Regions from separate parts of the Pradoshia sp. Z5_111 genome, predicted to be linked through region 2. Evidence: predicted binding sites of a transcription regulator. Region 2 holds the regulator's gene; the other holds the start of a gene.

Region 1 (10,278 bases), on a different contig from region 2:
GGATTTATAACATTATATATTGTTTCGGATAAATTGGAAATACTAAATTAAAAATAAAAATGGGGATGTACTACCTGATTAATAATTTTATATTTACTAAGATTAAAATAGTATGTTTTTTTCAGTAACCACTTTGGCAGTCATTATAGTTAGAAAAATATATATTATTTGCCTTATTATAAAATGTAAAGGATCGTAGCAGAAGTTCCTCTTGTTGATGCTTAGTTGTTCAACTTGTTCAATAGTATAAATAGTTACATCAACAACGTACTTATGATAGGGTGTTATGTGGCCAAATTGTTTGGAAAGATAAGTTTTTTCTATCATCCGATTTAAATAGGAAGAAAGAGCTGCCTCTTATTAGCCATACTTCACTGGCTTTCGGGACAGCTCCTTTTTACGAGAAAAAATAGTAAAGATTAACCAGCGCTGTAGAACTTTTAATACGTTACAATTGATTATGTATGAAGAATTATAAAGAGAGCATAGAGTGCCTTATGGCTTAAACGACACCTATAAACATCTATAGTGAGCAAGAATAAAGGAGACTTTTTGATGATTCCTATCAATATAAAAAATACGAGCTTGATCTTAGAGGGCGGAACATTCCGCATGGTATATACAGCAGGTGTCTTAGACGGTTTTTTAGAGAAAGAGATGATGTTTCCTTACATATTGGGTATCTCTGCGGGGGCTATTAGTGCCTGTTCCTATATTTCTGAGCAAAAAAACAGGACGATTCGCTTCATATCTACTTACCGGAATGATAAGCGCTATGTCGGAGTGCGCAATTTTCTAACGGAGCGAAGTCTGTTTGGGCTGACGTTTGCCTATGATACGGTTCCTAATCAGTTGGATTTCTTTGATTGGGAGACATATCAAAACTATCAAGGTCAAGTTTTATTTGGTGTGACAAATGCCTATACCGGACAGGTAGAATACATGGACGGCAAAACAATGGACAAAGGGGCTACTATTTTACGGGCCTCATGTGCTATTCCATTGCTGTTTCCTGAAATCAAAATAAATAATGTTCCTTACTATGATGGAGGGTTAGCTGATTCAGTACCAATCCAAAAGGCGATAGCAGATGGCTATGAAAAGCATGTCATTATTTTAACAAGACCGCCGGGCTACAGGAAGAAGCTCGACAGTCAGACAAAATGGGCAGTTAAGCTATTGCGTAAGAAATATCCACGACTGGTTCAAGCCATGGTGAAACGTGCACAACATTATAATCAAACAATGGATTTGATAGAAAAGCTGGAGCAAGAAGGGAAAGCATTCGTTTATCGACCACCGTTTGAACTTAAGAGTTTTGAAAAAAACACAGAGATTATGTGGAAATCACATAAAAAAGGGTTAGAACAATTTCATGACCGAAATCAAGAATTACTAGACTTTCTTGGAGCTGATTATGAGGGATGCCAAGCTGAAGCTTCTCTCTTGGAAATATAGGTTTCTTTAATTGTGCGAAGGATAGTATTTCCGCATAAGAACAAGACTGTCAATGGACAGTCTTTTCTTATACTCTTAGAGTGGGATGGAGAAGGTTGATTGGTTTTATAATTGAAAGAGCCGTCTTTTATTTGTCTACACTTTTATGTACAAGTTATCTGGAATTAGCTACATCTTTTCAGCATTCTTGACGATTTTCTTGTAAACTTCTTCTCGGTCAAAATCCTTTTCTCCCATTCCAAATACTTCAATGACACGGTTTTTTTCATTAATAAGATAAGTGGCATTTGTGTGGATTAGGAAGCCTGAACCTGGGTCTTTATACTGGAAACGGAAAGCATCTGCCAGCTTTCTTGTATCCTGAGCATCTCCACGCAATACATACCATCCGTCTGCGGCAGTAGTTTTAAAGGTCTCACCATACTCTTTCATAATCGGGAGTGTATCTCGAGCTGGATCAATTGTGACTGTCAGGAATTCGACTTTATCGCCAAACAGACCGTCTTTCACAAGTTGATCACGTATATCGACCATTTGATAGGTTGTATTTGGACAGACATCAGGACAGTTCGTATACATAAATTCCAATAGGCGTATTTTTTGTGGCATTTCCTTGAATGAATAATCCGTACTGGTAGTGGATTCCATTGTAACTTCCTTAGGAAACTCCATTTGTGACTGCCTATAACCAGTGAAGTAGTAAATACCAGCACCGATACTTAAAATTAATAAGATAGTAAATCCTATATATAACTTTTTCATATCGTTTAACAGTTCCCCTCTGTTTGTTATTCCTCCCCTATTTTACCATTATATAGATAGTGGTTATGGTAAAGTTGTTGGAAACTTGTGAGAAATGAGTGTCTATTTTGTGTCGTATGGAGAAAGAATGAATTAAGGTTCTAACTTGTACAAATACCGGTAAACTATATAGATGGAATGTTTGAGGAGGGGTATATTTGCGAAAAAAATGGATTCTAATCATATTAAGCCTATTTCTGATTTATGCGTTGGCGATATATGTTTATCTTTTTCATGGTGCCAATACAGCTATTCCTGAATCGATGAGGGGAACCAATGCAGATCCCTCTACGTTTATGAATAAGGAATTATTAGAAAAGAGTGAAACGTATTCTAACATACGGAACTTTTTCTTTTTTATCAGTACACCGCTTGAGTGGCTATTTTACGCGATTGTTCTTGTATCTGGATTGTCCAAAGGGCTAGAGAAATGGGGGAAGCAAACCTGGAAAAGGCGTTCCGTTCAAATTAGCGCCTATGTCTTTTGGCTTTCACTCCTGTTATTCATTGTCTTCCTGCCGCTCTCATACATTCGATATAAAATATCGCTTGCCTACGGCATATCCTCACAGGTTTTCTCCTCCTGGATGAAGGATAATTTTATTGAGTTTTGGGTGGACTTAGGGATGACCTTAATAGTCGTTCTTGTCTTGTACTGGCTCATTAAGAAAAGTCCTGCTCGCTGGTGGCTGTATAGCTGGCTGTTATGTATTCCATTCACGATATTCGTCATGTTTATTCAGCCGGTTGTCATCGATCCGCTATACAATGATTTTTATCCGCTTAAAGATAAAGCGCTGGAAGAACAAATCCTTGATTTGGCGGCGAAAGCCCATATTCCGGCTGAGCATGTATATGAAGTAAATATGTCGGAGAAAACCAATTCTTTAAATGCTTATGTAACAGGGGTTGGCTCAAATTCCAGAATTGTACTCTGGGACACCACATTGAATAGCCTGGAGGATGATGAGATTTTATTTATCATGGCTCATGAAATGGCTCATTATGTGGAAAAGCATATATACCTCGGTATTGCTGGATATTTGGTTCTCATGTTGGTTGGTTTATGGCTGACAGATAAATGGATGAAAAGAGCTATACGGAAAAGAGGGGAATTGTACCATTTAGAATCCATGAGTGATATTCGCTCATTGCCGCTCTTTTTACTGATCACGTCCATTCTGTTGTTTGCATCAAATCCCGTTACAAATTATGTATCCCGGGTGCAGGAAACAAGAGCAGACACCTATGCTTTAAACATGACCGAAAATCCTGAAGCAGCTATTTCCTCCTTTCAGAAGCTTTCAGAAAAGGGACTAAGCCAAATGAATCCACCTTTACTGATTAAAATATTCCGGAACAGTCATCCAACCATGCTTGAACGGATTGAAATGGCAGAGAAGTATAAAAAGTAAAAAGTGAAGAGCCCTTCGTTATACGGAGTGGCTCTATTTTTGCTTTCGTGCAATAAAGGAATTTAGGCAATGAAGGTGGAATAAATAGTGGAAGTACATAAAAGGAGAGGGAATATGCGAAAACAATTAGAACAAAATGAATATGCCCCTTATTATCAACCGTATGTGGATTTGGTTCCGGAAGGTGATTTGATTCAACTTTTATCCGAACAAATAAAACAGACGATTGCTGCTTTGGAAAAAATAACTGATACTCAGGCGGAATTCCGTTATGCAGAAGGGAAATGGAGTATCAAGGAAGTTATCGGACATATGATTGATACAGAGAGAATCATGGCATACAGGCTTCTTGCAATTGCGCGAGGAGACCGCAGAAACTTGCCCGGCTTTAATGAAGAAAAATATGTTCAGCAAGCATCCTTTACAAAACAAACAGTGGAAGAGCTTCTACAAAACTTTTCTATCGTCCGTCAGTCAACGATTGTATTATTGAAAAGTCTTTGCAGTGAAGAGTGGCTGCGCCGTGGCACAGCTAATGATTGCGATATTACGGTTCGTGCTCTTGCTGTTATCATTGCCGGGCATGAAGTGCACCATCGTAATATCATCATTGAACGTTATATGAACGCTGACTCAATTCTAAATCAATCATAACCATATGAGCTGAATTTTCAGCTCTTTTTGTCTTTAAAAATATATAAATAAAAGGATAAAGGATGAACGATAATGCCAATTCGAAATTCTGCTAAAGCCATTATTATTCAGGATGATCAATTACTCGCGATAGAAAAGGAAGATCGTGAAGGTATCTATTATATATTGCCTGGTGGCGGGCAGGAGCAGGGAGAAACCTTTCATCAAACATTAAAAAGAGAATGTATAGAAGAAATAGGACAGGAGGTTGAAATTGGTAATTTGATCCTGATTCGTGAATATATCGGACAAAATCATGAGCATGCTGCTTTTGATAAGGATACCCATCAAATTGAATATATGTTTTTATGTACGATTAAAGGCAGGAATACAGTGATTCAAAATGGAATAAATCCTGATGAAGGACAAATTGGGGTGGAATGGCTGCCGTTAAGTGATTTATTAGCATACAGACTCTATCCTCAAGCCATGAGAAAACACGTAATCAATTATCACAAAGGTGATACGGTTCCCGTCTATTTAGGAGACATAAATTAAAGATTAATATTTTGTATATTCTTTTTTGGGGTGTCTTTAAAGGTGAGGGGTGATTGGTTGAAGATTAAAGTGGATGATTTAACAGGAACTGAAGTGGCTGCTTTAATTAATAGCCATATTTACAGTATGGCCGAGCATTCGCCGCCTGAGAGTATACATGCTTTAAATCTGGAAGAGTTGAAGAAAACAAATATCACAGTTTGGAGCGTTTGGGAGAATGAGGAGTTAGTTGGCTGTGGGGCCCTGAAAGAACTTGATATGACTCATGGAGAGATTAAATCAATGAAAACGTCGCTGGATCATTTAAGAAAAGGGGTAGCTAGAAAGCTGCTAGAGCACATTATCAAGATAGCGAAGGAACGGAACTATAAGAAACTAAGTCTGGAAACCGGGTCAATGACTGCATTTAAACCAGCCCAAAGGCTTTATGAGAGTGTTGGATTTCAATATTGTAAGCCGTTTGCAGATTATAAAGAGGACCCGAACAGTGTGTTTATGACAAAAGAATTTTAAGAGGGATAGGTATGTTGAAAATACCAAAAATCGCAGAAACTATTTTGAATGAATACAAAGGATTATTTAATGAATATCTGCCAAATGCGTTGGAGGGTTTGTATTTACATGGCTCCATTGCATTGGATGCCTTTGAAAAAGGTAGAAGTGATATCGATTTTATTGCTGTTACAAGTCGGCATTTAACAGATGATGAAGCTGGTATTCTCTCAAAGATTCATAGAATGATCGCTCAAAAATATAAGTCTCCAGAGATGGACGGTGTCTATATTACTTGGGGAGAATTAGGAAAAGTGAAAAATGATCATCAAAATCATTTTTATTATAATAGCGGCAATTTAAGCTTTGGTCCCTATTTTAATTTCAATCCTGTGACATGGACCCTTTTTGCTGAAAAAGGAATCACTGTTCTGGGACCTGCATCCTCTGATTTTAAACTGGAATTCCCCTCAAAGCAATTAAAATCCTATGTATTTGCGAATATGAATACTTACTGGGCCAATCGAATTCAGTGGATGGAATCCTCAGTCGATGAATTGGTGGGTAGGTCTGCTCGTGATTTACGGGAGGAAATAGAATGGACAGTTCTTGGGCTGCTTCGTCAATACTATACGTTAGCGGAGGACGATGTTATTTCCAAAACAGGGGCAGGGGGATATGGATTAAGCCATATGCCAAAAGAGTATCATCAGGTTATTAATGAAGCTATCCGTGCTCGCACAGGTGATAAGGGGACTTTATATAATTCAAACAAGGAACTTTTGGATTCGACTATATCATTTTCGAGGTATTTGATTGATTGCAGTCAACGTTTCATTTAATTTAGAGAAATAATTGATTAAAGAGTGAAAACAAGAAAATCACAGGGCGGGATTAAATAATCCTCGCTCTGTGATTTTGTTTATACACCGTATTTACTCGTTACAAGTTGTTTGATTTAATTCCCAAAGTTTTTCTCCAATTCAATTAGCTCGGCGGAAAGTTTCATAAATGCTTCTTTGTCCTTATTGTCCAAGGCATGATCGATTTCTTCTTTCAGTTTCCTTTGTGCATGGGTTAGTTGAGCTTCGTAAATCATCATATCCATCAGTAGATCTTCCATGGTCCCCTGGTCAACAGTCACATCAACAGCTTTTACGATATCTGTATTTGCTTTTTCGTGATTCATGGATATCCCCCCGTTGCTTTTTTTTATTATAAGTCAGATGAAAAGAAAAATCAACTAAATATTTAAATTATTCAGAAAATTTATTTTAGTAGTTTGAAATAGTTAATATATAAGATACCCAAAATATAAAACAAAATAACTTTAACAATCATGGGGATTTTGGGTTAAATTTGAAATTTTGGTGAATAAACCAATTATTTCGAAATATTATGTTATATTGAAATTGTAGTAATATTGTAGGATCTATAAGGAGGAAGCCATGGAAAAGAACGTGATAAGCAGGAGAGAGGATTACGAAATAAGTCCATTTACATTTGCTGTTGTTCCAGTAGAATATGGATCGAAAACGTATTCTAAAGTGATTGAATTTGATGAAGAAATTTTAGTACCTTTTAGACCATCTGAAGTAGTAAAATCCAGCTGTGATTATTTTGGAGCTGATTATCCTGGAAGATGTCAGTCGACGAAAAAGCTCCTTGGTATCTCGCATAAAGTGCCGATATCGTTAGAACCGGCTAATCGCCTATTCTTTTTTCCTACTACATCTCCTGCAAAAGAATCGTGTATTTGGCTTTCTTATGAGCATATTGTATCCAGAGTTAAGATTGATGCGACTAAAACACAAATCAATTTTCATAATAAACAATCTATCGTTGTTCCGGTTTCCTATAGTATTATTGAAAATCAGATGCTCAGAACTGCGATGTTGAAGTCGAAGCTGCTTCAAACCTTAGCAGAGACGGAGCGAAAGACACATTATTTATATAATGCTATGCAAGTTAATGATAGGAATTCAGATTTCCAAACAAAGCATGTTTTGATGCATTCATCAAATAGTTATAAGGAAGGTTGATGCATACTTATTGCTGTTAATTTTTCAGTTGGTCAGTCCATTGCTTCAAAAAATAATACTCCAGTAATTCCTGTACTTTATTTCGAATGCGGGGATTGAAATAATTATGGTATTCCTCATAGCCCTTATACAGAAATAAAAAGGAGGTGAATGATTCGTCTCTTTTTGTTTCTTCCACTTTGAGTTGATGTGTCCTCATATAGTGGCTTGCTTGCTTCAATTCCGCTTGGACCTGTTTCATGGTTTCATCAATTAATAATATGTATGGTTGTTTTAATTTTAGGGGCGATGCTTTTACCACTTGAAGGTCTCGGGCAAGGACGGTGAGGACCATGGGTAGATAGATCGCTTTTTCCATTATATTGCGCTCTTCTGTAGGGATGCGGGTCATGTAAATCGCGTCCTTTCAATGTCTGTAAAAAACGAACATATGTTCTTAAATAGAATAATCGCTTTTCACATTTTTGACAAGTTTATTTTCTAACTAATTCTCTCCTTACAGCAATCTGATATAATAGGGGTAAGGATTGTTTCAATCTAATGTATATGGGGATATTTATATAGTATGGACTGAATTTGTTATTTGTTTGTGAGGAGAGACTATGGATCTTAATTGGTTAACAGAATGGCTAACATTGGAGCATTTAGCCGAATTAATAAGTGATTATAGAAACTTAGGTCCCATTCCGGGATTGCTGCTCCCGTTTGTTGAAGCGTTCCTTCCTTTTTTGCCTTTGTTTGTTTTTGTGACGGCTAATGCCAATGCTTTTGGCTTATGGATTGGTTTTCTTCTCTCCTGGACAGGTGCTGTCGCTGGTGCAATGGTTGTGTTTTATTTGTCCAGAAAATATGGAAAGAAAAAAGCCCTTTCATTTTTACATAGACATTCGGCTGTGCAAAAAGCGATGCTCTGGATCAACCATCATGGATTTGGCCCGTTGTTTATCTTGCTTTGTTTCCCATTCACTCCATCTGCGATCGTAAATATTGTTTGCGGATTATCTGACATTAGTCCAAAACAATATATGCTTGCTGTCTTTGCGGGAAAATTGGTTATGATCTTTACTATTAGTTATATTGGCCATGACATTATGTCTTTAATTCGCGAACCAGTTAAAAGTATTATTGTGGGTATCGTCATTTTCCTTTTGTGGCTAGTAGGCAAGCAAGTAGAATTGCGTTTGAATCGGGTGGAACAGAAGGACCATTCGTAGAATGGAAGAATATCTGTGAAGAGTGTAAAAAAGCGGTTGTTAATAATTAACTGAAAGTTTATAATTATAACTAAATTATTCCATTGAAGGAGGTGTAGAGATGAATCGTTCTGTGAAGGTATGTTTGCAATGGCTTGAAAACTTGTCATTGATTCGTGCCATTTTTCATGTGCAATTTCGTCAAGGGGGTAGTCTGCCCTTTTTAGGAAATTTCATATGAAAAAAGAACGATAATAAGTCTCTATACCCTTGATAGAATAGAAATTCAAAAGCCATGGGGAAGTCTTATATCGACTTTCCCATGGCTTTTTTTCATGTACAGGGTATGGGCGTGAGAGGGGTTTATGCACATGATTGTATGCAGTGTACAGCAAATTGAAAAAAACTATGGCGGAACAAAGCTATTTGAAAATATTACGTTTGAGATCAAGGAAGGAGAACGAATTGGATTCGTTGGTCGGAATGGCTGTGGGAAATCAACAATTCTTAAAATGATAGCAGGTGTCGAAACAATTGATGAAGGGGCTATTCACATTAAAAAGGGTGCAGCATTGGGCTTGCTGTCACAAATCCCTGACTTTACTGATGGCACCACGGTATATGAATGCTTACAATCTGCTTTTAGCCATATGATTGGGCTGAAGGAGAGACTGGATAAACTTGAGCATAGTATGGCTGTTGAAACTAATGAAAGCTCATTGGCTCGCAGTATAGAACAGTATGGAGAAGTTCAGGAGCAGTTTGAACGGCTTGGCGGCTATGAGATGGACAGCACGATTATGAAGATAGCCAATGGGCTGATGCTCGATTCGATGCTCGATAAACGTTTTGTTTCCTTAAGCGGAGGTGAGAAAACAAAAGTCGGTCTAGGGGTGCTGCTCCTGCAGAAGCCAGATCTCCTATTGTTAGATGAACCAACCAATCATCTGGATATTGGTGCAGTTGAATGGCTTGAAGGATTCCTCGAAGACTATGATGGGACAGTCCTAATTGTCTCGCATGATCGATTTTTCCTAGATCGAACGGTTAAGAGGATTTTAGACTTGGACGATGGAGAGGTATTCGTATACGAAGGAAACTACTCTGAATTCGTGCAAGCAAAAGAAAAACGGCTTCTGGAAGAATTTAATCAATATAAGGAACAGCAGAAGAAAATCAAAAAAATGAAGGAAGCGATAAAACGGTTACGCGAATGGGCCAATCAGGCGAATCCGCCGAGTGAAGGATTGCATAAGCGTGCCCGCAATATGGAACGTGCCCTAGAGAGAATGGAGAAAATTAAACGGCCCATTTTAGAAAGGCGTAAAATGGACCTCGATTTTGACCAATCAGAGCGAAGCGGTAAAGATGTTCTGCAGCTTCATGGAATTACGAAGCGATTTGGTACGCAAACATTGTTTGAGAATATGGACCTGTTTGTACAATACGGTGAACGAATCGCGATTGTTGGTGCTAACGGCACCGGGAAATCAACTATTCTTAAATTGGCTCTGAATGAGATTACACCTGACGATGGAGAGGTTAAACTGGGCAGCAATGTGAAGATTGGATACTTGTCTCAACAGCTATTTCAAGAAGGAAAAGACATGACCGTTCTGGAGGCCTTCCGCCAAGAGGTCCATGTTACAGAAGGGGAAGCCCGTCATATTCTGGCCCGGTTCCTTT
Region 2 (10,278 bases):
TTTGGCGAATTTTTCGTTAGGATTATTAAACCAAATACTCCTAACTCCCTTGTTCATGTTCCGTGAGGTTAAGATTATCTAACCTTTCATATACTTCAACTCTGGAAATATTATAGGACTGCCAAGTATAGTCAGTTTCCTTCATTTGCTCATATTGGACTGATAAAAGTTGTTTCAATTCACCTGAATCAGGGTCTGATTCATATAAGTCAATCAAGCCAGATAGTCCTGTATAGGATAATTCATTTAAATAATAAAGATCAATTTTGCCCGTTTCTTTGTATCTACTTATATTTTTATCAACAATTAGTTGATCCAGTTGAACGATGTGCAATCCCGTATAAAACAATATTCCGGTTAAAAAATAAAAATGTCTTAATGCAATTCGTTCAATCCAAATTTTCACTAATGTATAGGTGAAAATGACAACCAGATAAAGCATAATCGTGTGTGCTAGTATTCTGAGAATCGTATATCCATAGGCCTCTTCATACATATAGAGGCGCATAAAAGCCGAGGTTAGCATAACTCCGCTAAATACGATTAAAAGATTGAGAAGGACCTGTATAAGCCTTTTAGCAGCGTTCATTTGAACAGATACATACTTTAAGGTTCCAAGTAGTATGGACCAATTTATGAGGGTAACCAACATTAACTGGGCAAATCCTGTTCTCGCGCTTGAAGCATAGGTCATATCATTGAGAAGCGGACTGCTAAAGAAATATTTAAACTGGACAACTGTAAATAATAAATAGACTCCATTGATTAGGACCAGAATCGTTGTAACAATGGTTGAATCGAACTGGAGATTTCCAGCCTCTTTCATGCTTGAGGACAGTGTTTGCGGTTGTTTTAAATGTAATACATTTAAAAAACCAAAAAACAATAGAGAGAATAGGATAATAATTATCAATCTACCAAAGAATTCACCTATGTGTACAGAAAATAACCAGTCAGGGATGTGCATAAATATCGCTTGAAAATGACTGTCTGCCGATACGAGCAATAGAATGATAATGACGAGCACCGGACAGGCAATTACAATTCCCAAAGCGATACTTTTAGCCATGCCCCCCGTTTCTTCTGCTCCCTCTTTTCGAATTTTTTTTAGGATGTAGGAGATGAATTGCTCATTGTATTTAATACTGTTTACCAGCTTCGTTTTCAATTGTTTAATAAAATTGACTCTGCTCCAATCAATTTTTTGTTGATTTGTCATAAGTGTTAGCTGAGCTGCTACAAGGATAGGTATAACCAACCCATTCGTTAGATAAAAAAGGACGTTAGATTGATAGAAATAAGATAAACCAAGAATCCAAATACAAACCATCAAAAGGCTTCCAATTCGCATATGAGTAAATTTCGTTTTCCGAAATCTCCAAAAAAACAGACCATAAAAAGCAAATAAGAACAACGGATAGGAAATCCCTACTTCTCCATGTAAAAAAGATAACTCAGCCAAAAAGCCTAGGACTATACATAACAATAAAAATACTTTATCTTCTTTTTTAAACTGAATATCCATATTAAGAATCCCCCCTCTACCTAGTTTTTCTAGGTATATAGTGATAAATATACATAGTTATTCTATGTATATAGGCAAATAGTCAAAGCGAGGCTTTCTTCCCCCATAGATACCCAGCAATACTGACTGGATATAAGATAAACGTACAAAATACACAGGCAATAATAAATGGCTTATCCAGTAAGGGGTCAAACCATTGATCTGGTACGAGGTTAAAGATAACCAAATACATTAAGGTAATGTTAGGTATCACCGTAATCAAAAACGTTTTCTTAATAAGCTTTCTGCCCTGATGTCCAAATTCCTTGCCAATTTCATAACCAAGCAAGATCCAAAAACCAATATAGATGGCCATTAAAAGTACAGGAATCGATGTTAGCAACGACCATATTTCCTTGGCCCAATTCCAATCATATGTATGGTTGATAAATGTTAACAAGATTCCGCTTATAAATAAGGACAAGTTAATTCCTGCAAAGATCCACCTTGTTTTTCTTGGTGTAAGGGTTAGTTCCTGTTTCCAGGATAAAGCAACTTCTTCTGGTGTACCTAGCCGCATTGATAGTTCTTTATAGATTAAATCGGGTGACTCATCCTCATAAATGATGTCGCAGGCCATTTCAGAAATATGCAACTTATATTCTTCCATAATAGCCGTTTTATCAGGATGGGCACCCAGTAATCGATCAAGCTGACTTAAATAATCTTCTTCAGCCCGTCTCATGTTTCTGTTCTCCCCATTACCTTGTTCATGACCTGGACATATCGATTCCATTCGTTTGTTTTAATCTCTAGCATCTCTTTGCCAGCCAAGGTAATACAGTAATACTTACGAGCGGGTCCCTTCTCTTGTTCAACCCAGTAGCACTCTATATATTCCTGTTTTTCAAGCTTATGCAAAGCAGGATACAGCGTACCTTCCTTCATCTGAAATCCATGGTCACTGCGGTGATCCATTTCTTTCACTAATTCATACCCATACATATCTCTTTCTTGCAAAAGCTGCAGAACAAGAAGTGATGTACTTCCTTTTACAAGTTCACGATTAAACATTTCTTCACCTACCTAGAAATATTAGGTACATATCAAACATACATCATTTGGAATTGTTTGTAAATATATTCATAAAAAAAATCACCAGAGAAAAACCCCCTGGTGATTTTTAATAAATATATTTTATTTTTGTAGCATTTCTTTTACTAAAGAAACCACATTAGATGGAGTGAATCCGAATTTTTCCATTAACAATTCACCAGGGCCGGAAGCTCCAAAGCGATCCATTGCTAATATTTGTCCTTCATCACCTGTATAACGGTCCCATCCAAAAGATGTACCTAATTCAATTGCTAAGCGTTTCTTAACAGTTGAAGGGATAACAGATTCTTTATATTCAGCAGATTGAGCTTCAAAGCGATCAAACGATGGCATGCTTACAACCGATACATCAATGCCGTCATTCGCTAAAATAGCCTGTGCTTGAACAGCCAATCCTACTTCAGATCCAGATGCTAACAATATAGCATCGGCAGTATCCTTATTGGAAGGTGAAACCACATATCCACCTTTAGCAACGCCTTCTTCAGCTAATTCAGCTGATAGCGGCAACGTAGTTAAGTTTTGGCGGGATAATACTAATGCAGTTGGTGCAGACTTGCTTGTTAATGCCGCTTTCCATGCAGCTGCCACTTCATTGCTGTCAGCCGGACGGATAAGTGAAACATTAGGCATAGCACGCAATGCAGCCAAGTGCTCAATTGGTTCATGAGTTGGACCGTCTTCTCCAACAGCAATACTGTCATGCGTAAATACATATGTGACAGGAAGATTCATTAACGCTGCTAAACGAATAGCTGGACGCAGGTAATCAGAGAATACAAAGAATGTTCCTCCATACACATGCACACCACCGTGAAGTGCCATACCGTTTAATGCAGCACCCATACCAAATTCACGTACTCCAAACCAAATGTTACGGCCATCATAGGAGCCTGGCAAGAAATCTTTTTCGCCCTTCAGCATCGTTTTGTTTGATCCAGCTAAGTCAGCGGATCCACCAAATAAAGATGGAAGATTTTTTGCGATTGCATTTAATACTTCCCCACCTGAATTACGTGTAGCAACGGCTTTTCCTGCTTCATAAACAGGAATATCCTTATCCCAGCCTTCAGGTAATTCGCCTTTGATTGCTGTTTCTAGTTGAGCAGCAAGTTCAGGGTATTCGTTTTTATAGCTTTCAAATAATTGGTTCCATTCTTCTTCTTTTTTAGCACCAGCTTTTACAACAGTTTCTTCGAATGTGTCATAAACTTCCTGTGGTACATAAAAATCTTCTTCGAATGTCCATTTGTAATATTCTTTAGTCAATTTCATTTCGTCTTCGCCAAGCGGAGCACCATGTACAGCTGATTTACCGGATTTATTTGGAGCACCGTATCCGATAACTGTTTTTACTTCAATCATAGTTGGACGGTCAAGATCTGTTTTAGCCTCTTCAAGCGCTTTAGCAATTTCATTCAAATCATTACCGTCTTCTACGCGAATGTATTGCCATCCGTAAGCTTTAAAACGCTCAGCAACACTTTCAGAGAAGCTCATGTTTAATTCGCCGTCAAGAGAGATATCATTGGAATCATATAGGACTACTAAACGTCCCAATTTTAAATGGGCAGCAAGAGAAGCAGCTTCAGCTGATACCCCTTCCATTAAATCTCCATCTCCGCAAATGCTGTATGTAAAATGATCTACAACATCAAAGTTGTCTTTATTGTAAACTGCCGCCAAATGACGTTCCGCCATTGCCATACCTACTGCCATCGCAATACCTTGGCCAAGTGGTCCGGTTGTAGCTTCTACGCCTTTTGTATGACCATATTCAGGATGTCCAGGTGTTTTACTGCCCCATTGTCTGAAGTTCTTAATCTCTTCCATCTCAAGGCCATAACCTGATAAGTGCAACAAGCTGTATAAAAGCATGGAACCATGTCCTGCTGATAATACAAAACGATCACGGTTAAACCAATCCGGATTTTTTGGATTATGGTTCATAAATTTGGTCCAAAGTGTATATGCCATAGGAGCTGCTCCCATAGGCATACCAGGATGACCTGAGTTAGCTTTTTCAATTGCATCGATTGAAAGTGTACGAATAGCTGTGATAGATAAATTATCTTTTTCTGTGAACATTGCCTACATCCTTTCAGATTAACCTTCTAATTTATATTAATGAAGTATAAACAGGTTGACAAGACTTTGTTGGTAAATGCTACAAAATCGTCACTCCTTAAGATATTTTTTGGAGTCTAACCTATTATGCTATACCCTTAATGTAATTTTTTATTACGTAGTTTTTTTATTTTTTCAGGTGTAACATCCTTACCTTCGGGATCGATGATTGTCAGACCTTCAACCGTATTTCGCATTGAGGTACGGAAGGTTTCCAAATACTCTTTCCTTAGGAGAGATTGTTCAGTGGCTTCTTCTTTTGTAAGGCCTACTGTTTTTGATTTCTTAGATAATTCATTAATTCTTTTAATTTTATGCATTGGCAGCATAGTATTGCTCCTTCTATTTAAAATATAAGTAGATATTGTCATCGTATAGAAAAATTGCGTAATTTTCAAGAATGAACTATTAATTAGGATTCTTTTTCATATATTCTGAATATCTCCGGTGAATGGTAGCCTTTGAGAGATCATAGCCTTTTCTGTTTAAATTCTCCGTAATTTCAGCAAATGTTAATCCTTTAATACGCAGCTCAATGACCTCCTGTAATGGTACCTCTGACCTTTCTCTTCCGCCTCCAAGATGTTGATTTGCCAAATTTCTTTGTGGTTTATATCCATTTTCAATTGCTCGTTTCATCCCTCTTCTAATTTTACTGTTTTGTAATTTCCGCTGATATTCCTCTACTATACTGATGATTTGCAAAAGCATGGCATCTGTTTCAGAAACCTCAAGCTCACCATTATGAGTAACCGTATATAATTTTACCCCTTCTTTATAGATGCAATGTAATAGAGCAATCTTGGCATTTCCTCTGCCAAGTCTTGTTTCATCCTGAATCAAGAGCCCCTCGATTTCTCTATTTTTCATTTTTTCCAGCAAGATTAGAATGCCTTCTCGTTCTAAGTCATATCCACTGGCTTGTTCTTTTTCGATTATGACAACCTCGAACCCCTTTATGGCAGCCAGTCTTGTTAACTCCTGCTCCTGCCTTTCCAGTGATGTTTCCTGAGAACTTTTATCTGTGCTGACTCTGCAATAAATTCCAACCTTCATTTTCTCTCACCATTCTTCTTTACATATAGATAAGGCCGGGAAAAATTCCCGACCTTACTGATTATATAGTTATTTATCAGAATCTGCTAAGTGTAGCATTTCTGTATTTTCATTCATTTTCTTTACAGGAATCACAATCGTTTGCCCTTCCTTTAAATGATTAATGTGCAAGTCATTATGTTCCTGAACCCAAGAGACAAATTCAGTCTGTGTCATTTCGCTGCCATCAAAACGTTCAGCCATATCCCAAACTGTATCTCCTTTTTTAATCGTGATTTGTTGATAATCATCTTTCGGTGCTTCAATATTTGTTACTATCATTGTAGTTATTAATAAGAAAAGACCTATAAAAAACAAGATGGAATAATTATAAGAAGTCCATAATTTTTTCATTAATAAAACCCCCATCGAATGTATGTTCGTTTAATATAAACTAAGTATAAACCGAACAAACGTTTTGTGTCAACACAAAAAACGAACTTATGTTTGTACTGTTAAACAGGAAATGATATACTAAAAACAAGAAAAGCTAAAAGAGGTGCGGGAGATGACTACTAAATTATCCAAACGGCAACAGGATATTTTGCTATATATTAAAGAAGAAGTTAAAACGAAGGGCTATCCACCTTCCGTTCGAGAAATCGGAGAAGCAGTCGGACTGGCTTCAAGTTCCACGGTTCATGGTCACTTAGCGCGATTGGAAAGCAAAGGGCTTATTAGACGAGATCCTACTAAACCACGTGCTATTGAAATCCTGGATATGGATCCACATGACCATATTCCAAAAACAAATTCAGTTAATGTACCATTAATCGGGAAAGTAACTGCTGGGCAGCCTATTACAGCTATCGAAAATATAGAAGAATACTTCCCTCTACCTGAGCATATGGCTCCTGCCGATGAAAATGTGTTTATGCTTGAAATTATGGGTGACAGTATGATTGAAGCTGGAATACTTAACGGTGACTATGTAATTGTTCGCCAGCAGCATACAGCAAACAATGGCGAAATTGTCGTAGCCATGACTGAAGATGATGAAGCTACCGTAAAACGTTTCTTTAAAGAAGATACTCATTTCCGTCTGCAGCCGGAAAATTCTATGCTCGAGCCTATCATTCTACAAAATGTCAGTATCTTGGGCAAAGTGATCGGGTTATACAGAAACATTCAATAAGAACGTTGGGACCGGCTTTCAGCCGGTTCTACTTATGTGTTTAAAATCTATTATCTCTATTTTCTCTATTAAACTTATGCATTTAAGGATTGGCATATTCCACTTTATAAATAGATTAATGCTTTTATTTATCTCGTAGTTTACATAATATAATTATGTAATACAAAAAGCTTGCAACCATTATGATAGCAAGCTTAAATGTCCTATATATCCCATCCTTTGTAATAGTATCTTGATCGTTTACTCTCTTCATAACACGATTGGCAAATAGCAAATGGATAATTCCAGCTTAACGGCTTATTGCATGATCGACACTTTGTTTGATATTTTTTAACCCCTTTTCTTAACTGATTATGTGCGTCTGAACTGATTTCTTCTCTTACTCGCTCCCAATAGACCGTTTCACTTCTTCGATCTAATTTATACAAAAACAATAAATGCAATCCTACTGATTTATAAGATAATTCAAGTTCATCCAAGGAATCTTTCTTTATTAAAGGCTCTCTCAATTCTCTTCTATCCACAATGGCTTTCATATTATAGAGCCATTGATTAACGAGGCTCTCCTCATTCGCTGAAAAAGGTAAATGCAGAAAACCGTATAAATCAGTTATCGACATTCGTCCTTCTATTTGTTCATGGCGAATTAAATGATATAAAGCTTTTTCCTGAGTAAGCGGCGCTTTTGTTGTCCCGGCAGGATTTTTAAATTCATCCCATAATTCAAAGAATTGATCAAAGCTGGAATGATAACGTTTAAAGCGTTCAAATACACCCTGTGTAGGAGCTATTGTAAATGTACTGATTGGTCGGTCTTCACCATTCAACAATCGTTTCATTAAACCAATTTGATCAGTAAATGCCACTCTTCCTTCATTATATATACCTTTACGGCCGGCACGTCCTGCTAACTGCTTTACTTCCTGAGAGGTCAATAAACGCCTTCTCGTGCCATCAAATTTATCATTTTCGAGAAAAACGACCCGCCTAATCGGTAGATTGAGCCCCATCCCGATAGCATCTGTAGATACAATCACTCGCGTCTCCCTGTTAATGAACCTCTGAATTTGTTTAGCTCTTGTCTCAGGAGGCATACTTCCATAGATTACACTTACTTTATGGCCGTTTCTCTCCAGCTTTGAAGCGGTTTGAAGCACTTTATTTCGAGAAAATACAATCAAAGCATCCCCTGCCTTGGCATGTTCAATCTTAAAAGGTTTTTTCTCTACAATAAGCGGTATATCCCGTTTGTATTCATGAATTTCAATATCATTTCCCTGAAGCAGATTTAAAATCATCCTTTTCGAGTTGTGACTGCCTATGATGTGAACCTCGCGAGCTCGTGCTTTATTAATAGCTCTAAACCAGGAAAATCCTCGATCTTTATCTGCTATCATTTGCGCTTCGTCTATAACCATGACATCGAATTCATCTTTCTCAGTAAACATTTCAATTGTGCAGGAATAATGCGTGGCATTTGCAATATCCTTTTCTTCTTCACCTGTCTTTAACGCACAGGCAATTCCGTTGTTTCTAAGCGTTTCATATACTTCAAGTGCCAATAACCTTAGAGGTGCCAGATATATACCCGACGCAGCTTGCCTTAATCTATTTAGTGCCTGATAAGTTTTACCGGTATTTGTTTCTCCAATATGCAGAATATATTTAGTGTTGCTATAAACGGTCGTCTTGTATTCCACACCAAAGATGTCATCCAGTTTCTTTTGTTTTATTTCTTCCTGTTTTCTCATCTCTTCTAATTTCTGTTCTCTTTTTTCAATTCTCTCTTTGTGCTGAGTATGATATAAGGGCATTTGTATATCAAAATCATCCGGGTGGGTTCGAACATCTATAAGGTCCTCAATCAATTCCTGCTCTATTTCACTTTCATATTCCCATTGAAATTCACTAATATTTCCGCCGATCAATTGCCTGATCAGCTTATGATTAATCGACCCTTTAAACAAATTCTCATATTGGTTTATGATCTGATTCGGCAATTCTGATACTATAAATGGGTATATGGTTTCGTATACAAAGGTATCGATCAGATTTTGATAAATATATTCGTCAAAAGCAGAATCATCCTGGTATACATCATATCCCCAATATAAGAGGTCGTTGAGCGTTTCAAATTGGGCTTGATTGAAACCCTTCACATTTGCTATATCCTTTTGTAATTGATTTGCCACTTTATATCTGAGCTTTAAATAAAAATAAAGCTTGTTACTGCTCAAAATACTTAAGGCCTCATCTTTGATAACGGTATTCTCATAATTCCCTTTCAATTTTTTTAGCTTTACTGTTTCAAATAATTCATTCCATCGTTCTTCTGTTTCTCCAAAGTAATCTTGGATCCAACTTTTCATATCAAAGGATTTTAGTCCACTAAGTTCTTGTTCAACCATTTTATTAATTGCTTTCTTGGAGGCTCCTTCTGTTTCTATACCACGCAGCCCCAAAAATTTAATTTTTTCAGTTCTATTCATCCGCTGAAGCGTTCGACTCTTCCATGCTAAATTCCAAATCTGATTCAAATAACGTTCTCTGCTTTCCAAATAATCATGTATAGCAGGCTTTGCTTCGCTTTCTTCCATATATAATGATATATCATTCAGAATATCATTTTTTGCTTTTTCAACTGCTTCTTTATACCCTTTATTCAATATGTCCATTATTCCGTTCTCCTTCAACTGCCATAAAAATTCTCTTATAAGCCTAATATATACGATTACCCGCATATCTATAAATTTTATACGGTTGTTTACATAATATTATTATGTGATACCTCTTATTTATTCTTAATTTTTGTATTAAATCCACTTGGTTCATTACTTTATACAAATCATACATATAATATCACCGGATCAATCATAGTTGTTCCATTTTGTTTGGCTTGATGGCTCATTTTTTGTTTATCCAGAAAAAGTTAATTAAACAAAATAAACTCCCCATTCATTGAGGAGTTTTGATTTATTCTTTCATATTAAGGTTCTTGTACTTGAATTAAAACAGTTTATGTAGAATTATCAGCTTCCTTACTTTAATTTCCACATAAACAATCTCAGCTAAATTTGATATTGAATGAGTGATTGTTAAGGATTTTTCTTAATTAGTCTATATTTATAGCTGTTTTCATAAGGATTGTTACTATTGTTTAATATTAATTTGAGGTGTACAGCCATCTTCAGATAGGAATTTGCTCTACTTGCTATTCAACGAATGCCCCGTTAATTATTTTGTAACTCCATTACAATTCTGTATATACTCGTTTCCCCATTCCGTCAGCATACTAAGCGTA

The links. Region 2 encodes LexA, which represses DNA repair genes until DNA is damaged. Its sites were predicted from a motif close to CGAACATATGTTCG; they were not measured.
Region 1: a site for LexA is predicted at 7,823-7,836, ahead of AC4D4A_RS08535 (YhjD family protein). Genes of this name have one in related genera too.

Annotation. Positions count from the first base shown of each region.
Region 1 covers NZ_JBZCPQ010000003.1:327,759-338,036, reverse strand. The annotation lists gene AC4D4A_RS08580 (patatin-like phospholipase family protein) at 556-1,458, shown strand; gene AC4D4A_RS08575 (SCO family protein) at 1,627-2,220, opposite strand; gene AC4D4A_RS08570 (M48 family metallopeptidase) at 2,418-3,674, shown strand; gene AC4D4A_RS08565 (DinB family protein) at 3,789-4,328, shown strand; gene AC4D4A_RS08560 (NUDIX domain-containing protein) at 4,401-4,865, shown strand; gene AC4D4A_RS08555 (GNAT family N-acetyltransferase) at 4,923-5,378, shown strand; gene AC4D4A_RS08550 (aminoglycoside adenylyltransferase domain-containing protein) at 5,390-6,199, shown strand; gene AC4D4A_RS08545 (IDEAL domain-containing protein) at 6,316-6,546, opposite strand; gene AC4D4A_RS08540 (competence protein ComK) at 6,806-7,399, shown strand; gene AC4D4A_RS08535 (YhjD family protein) at 7,416-7,790, opposite strand; gene AC4D4A_RS08530 (TVP38/TMEM64 family protein) at 8,002-8,613, shown strand; gene AC4D4A_RS08525 (RAxF-45 family protein) at 8,714-8,833, shown strand; gene abc-f (ribosomal protection-like ABC-F family protein) at 8,964-10,278, shown strand, end outside.
Region 2 covers NZ_JBZCPQ010000001.1:727,275-737,552, forward strand. The annotation lists gene AC4D4A_RS03545 (DUF4153 domain-containing protein) at 41-1,525, opposite strand; gene AC4D4A_RS03550 (HAAS signaling domain-containing protein) at 1,608-2,249, opposite strand; gene AC4D4A_RS03555 (PadR family transcriptional regulator) at 2,246-2,578, opposite strand; gene tkt (transketolase) at 2,702-4,708, opposite strand; gene AC4D4A_RS03565 (DUF896 domain-containing protein) at 4,846-5,076, opposite strand; gene AC4D4A_RS03570 (YneB family resolvase-like protein) at 5,156-5,803, opposite strand; gene yneA (cell division suppressor protein YneA) at 5,873-6,196, opposite strand; gene lexA (transcriptional repressor LexA) at 6,351-6,977, shown strand; gene AC4D4A_RS03585 (helicase-related protein) at 7,181-9,652, opposite strand; gene AC4D4A_RS03590 (winged helix-turn-helix transcriptional regulator) at 10,212-10,278, opposite strand, start outside.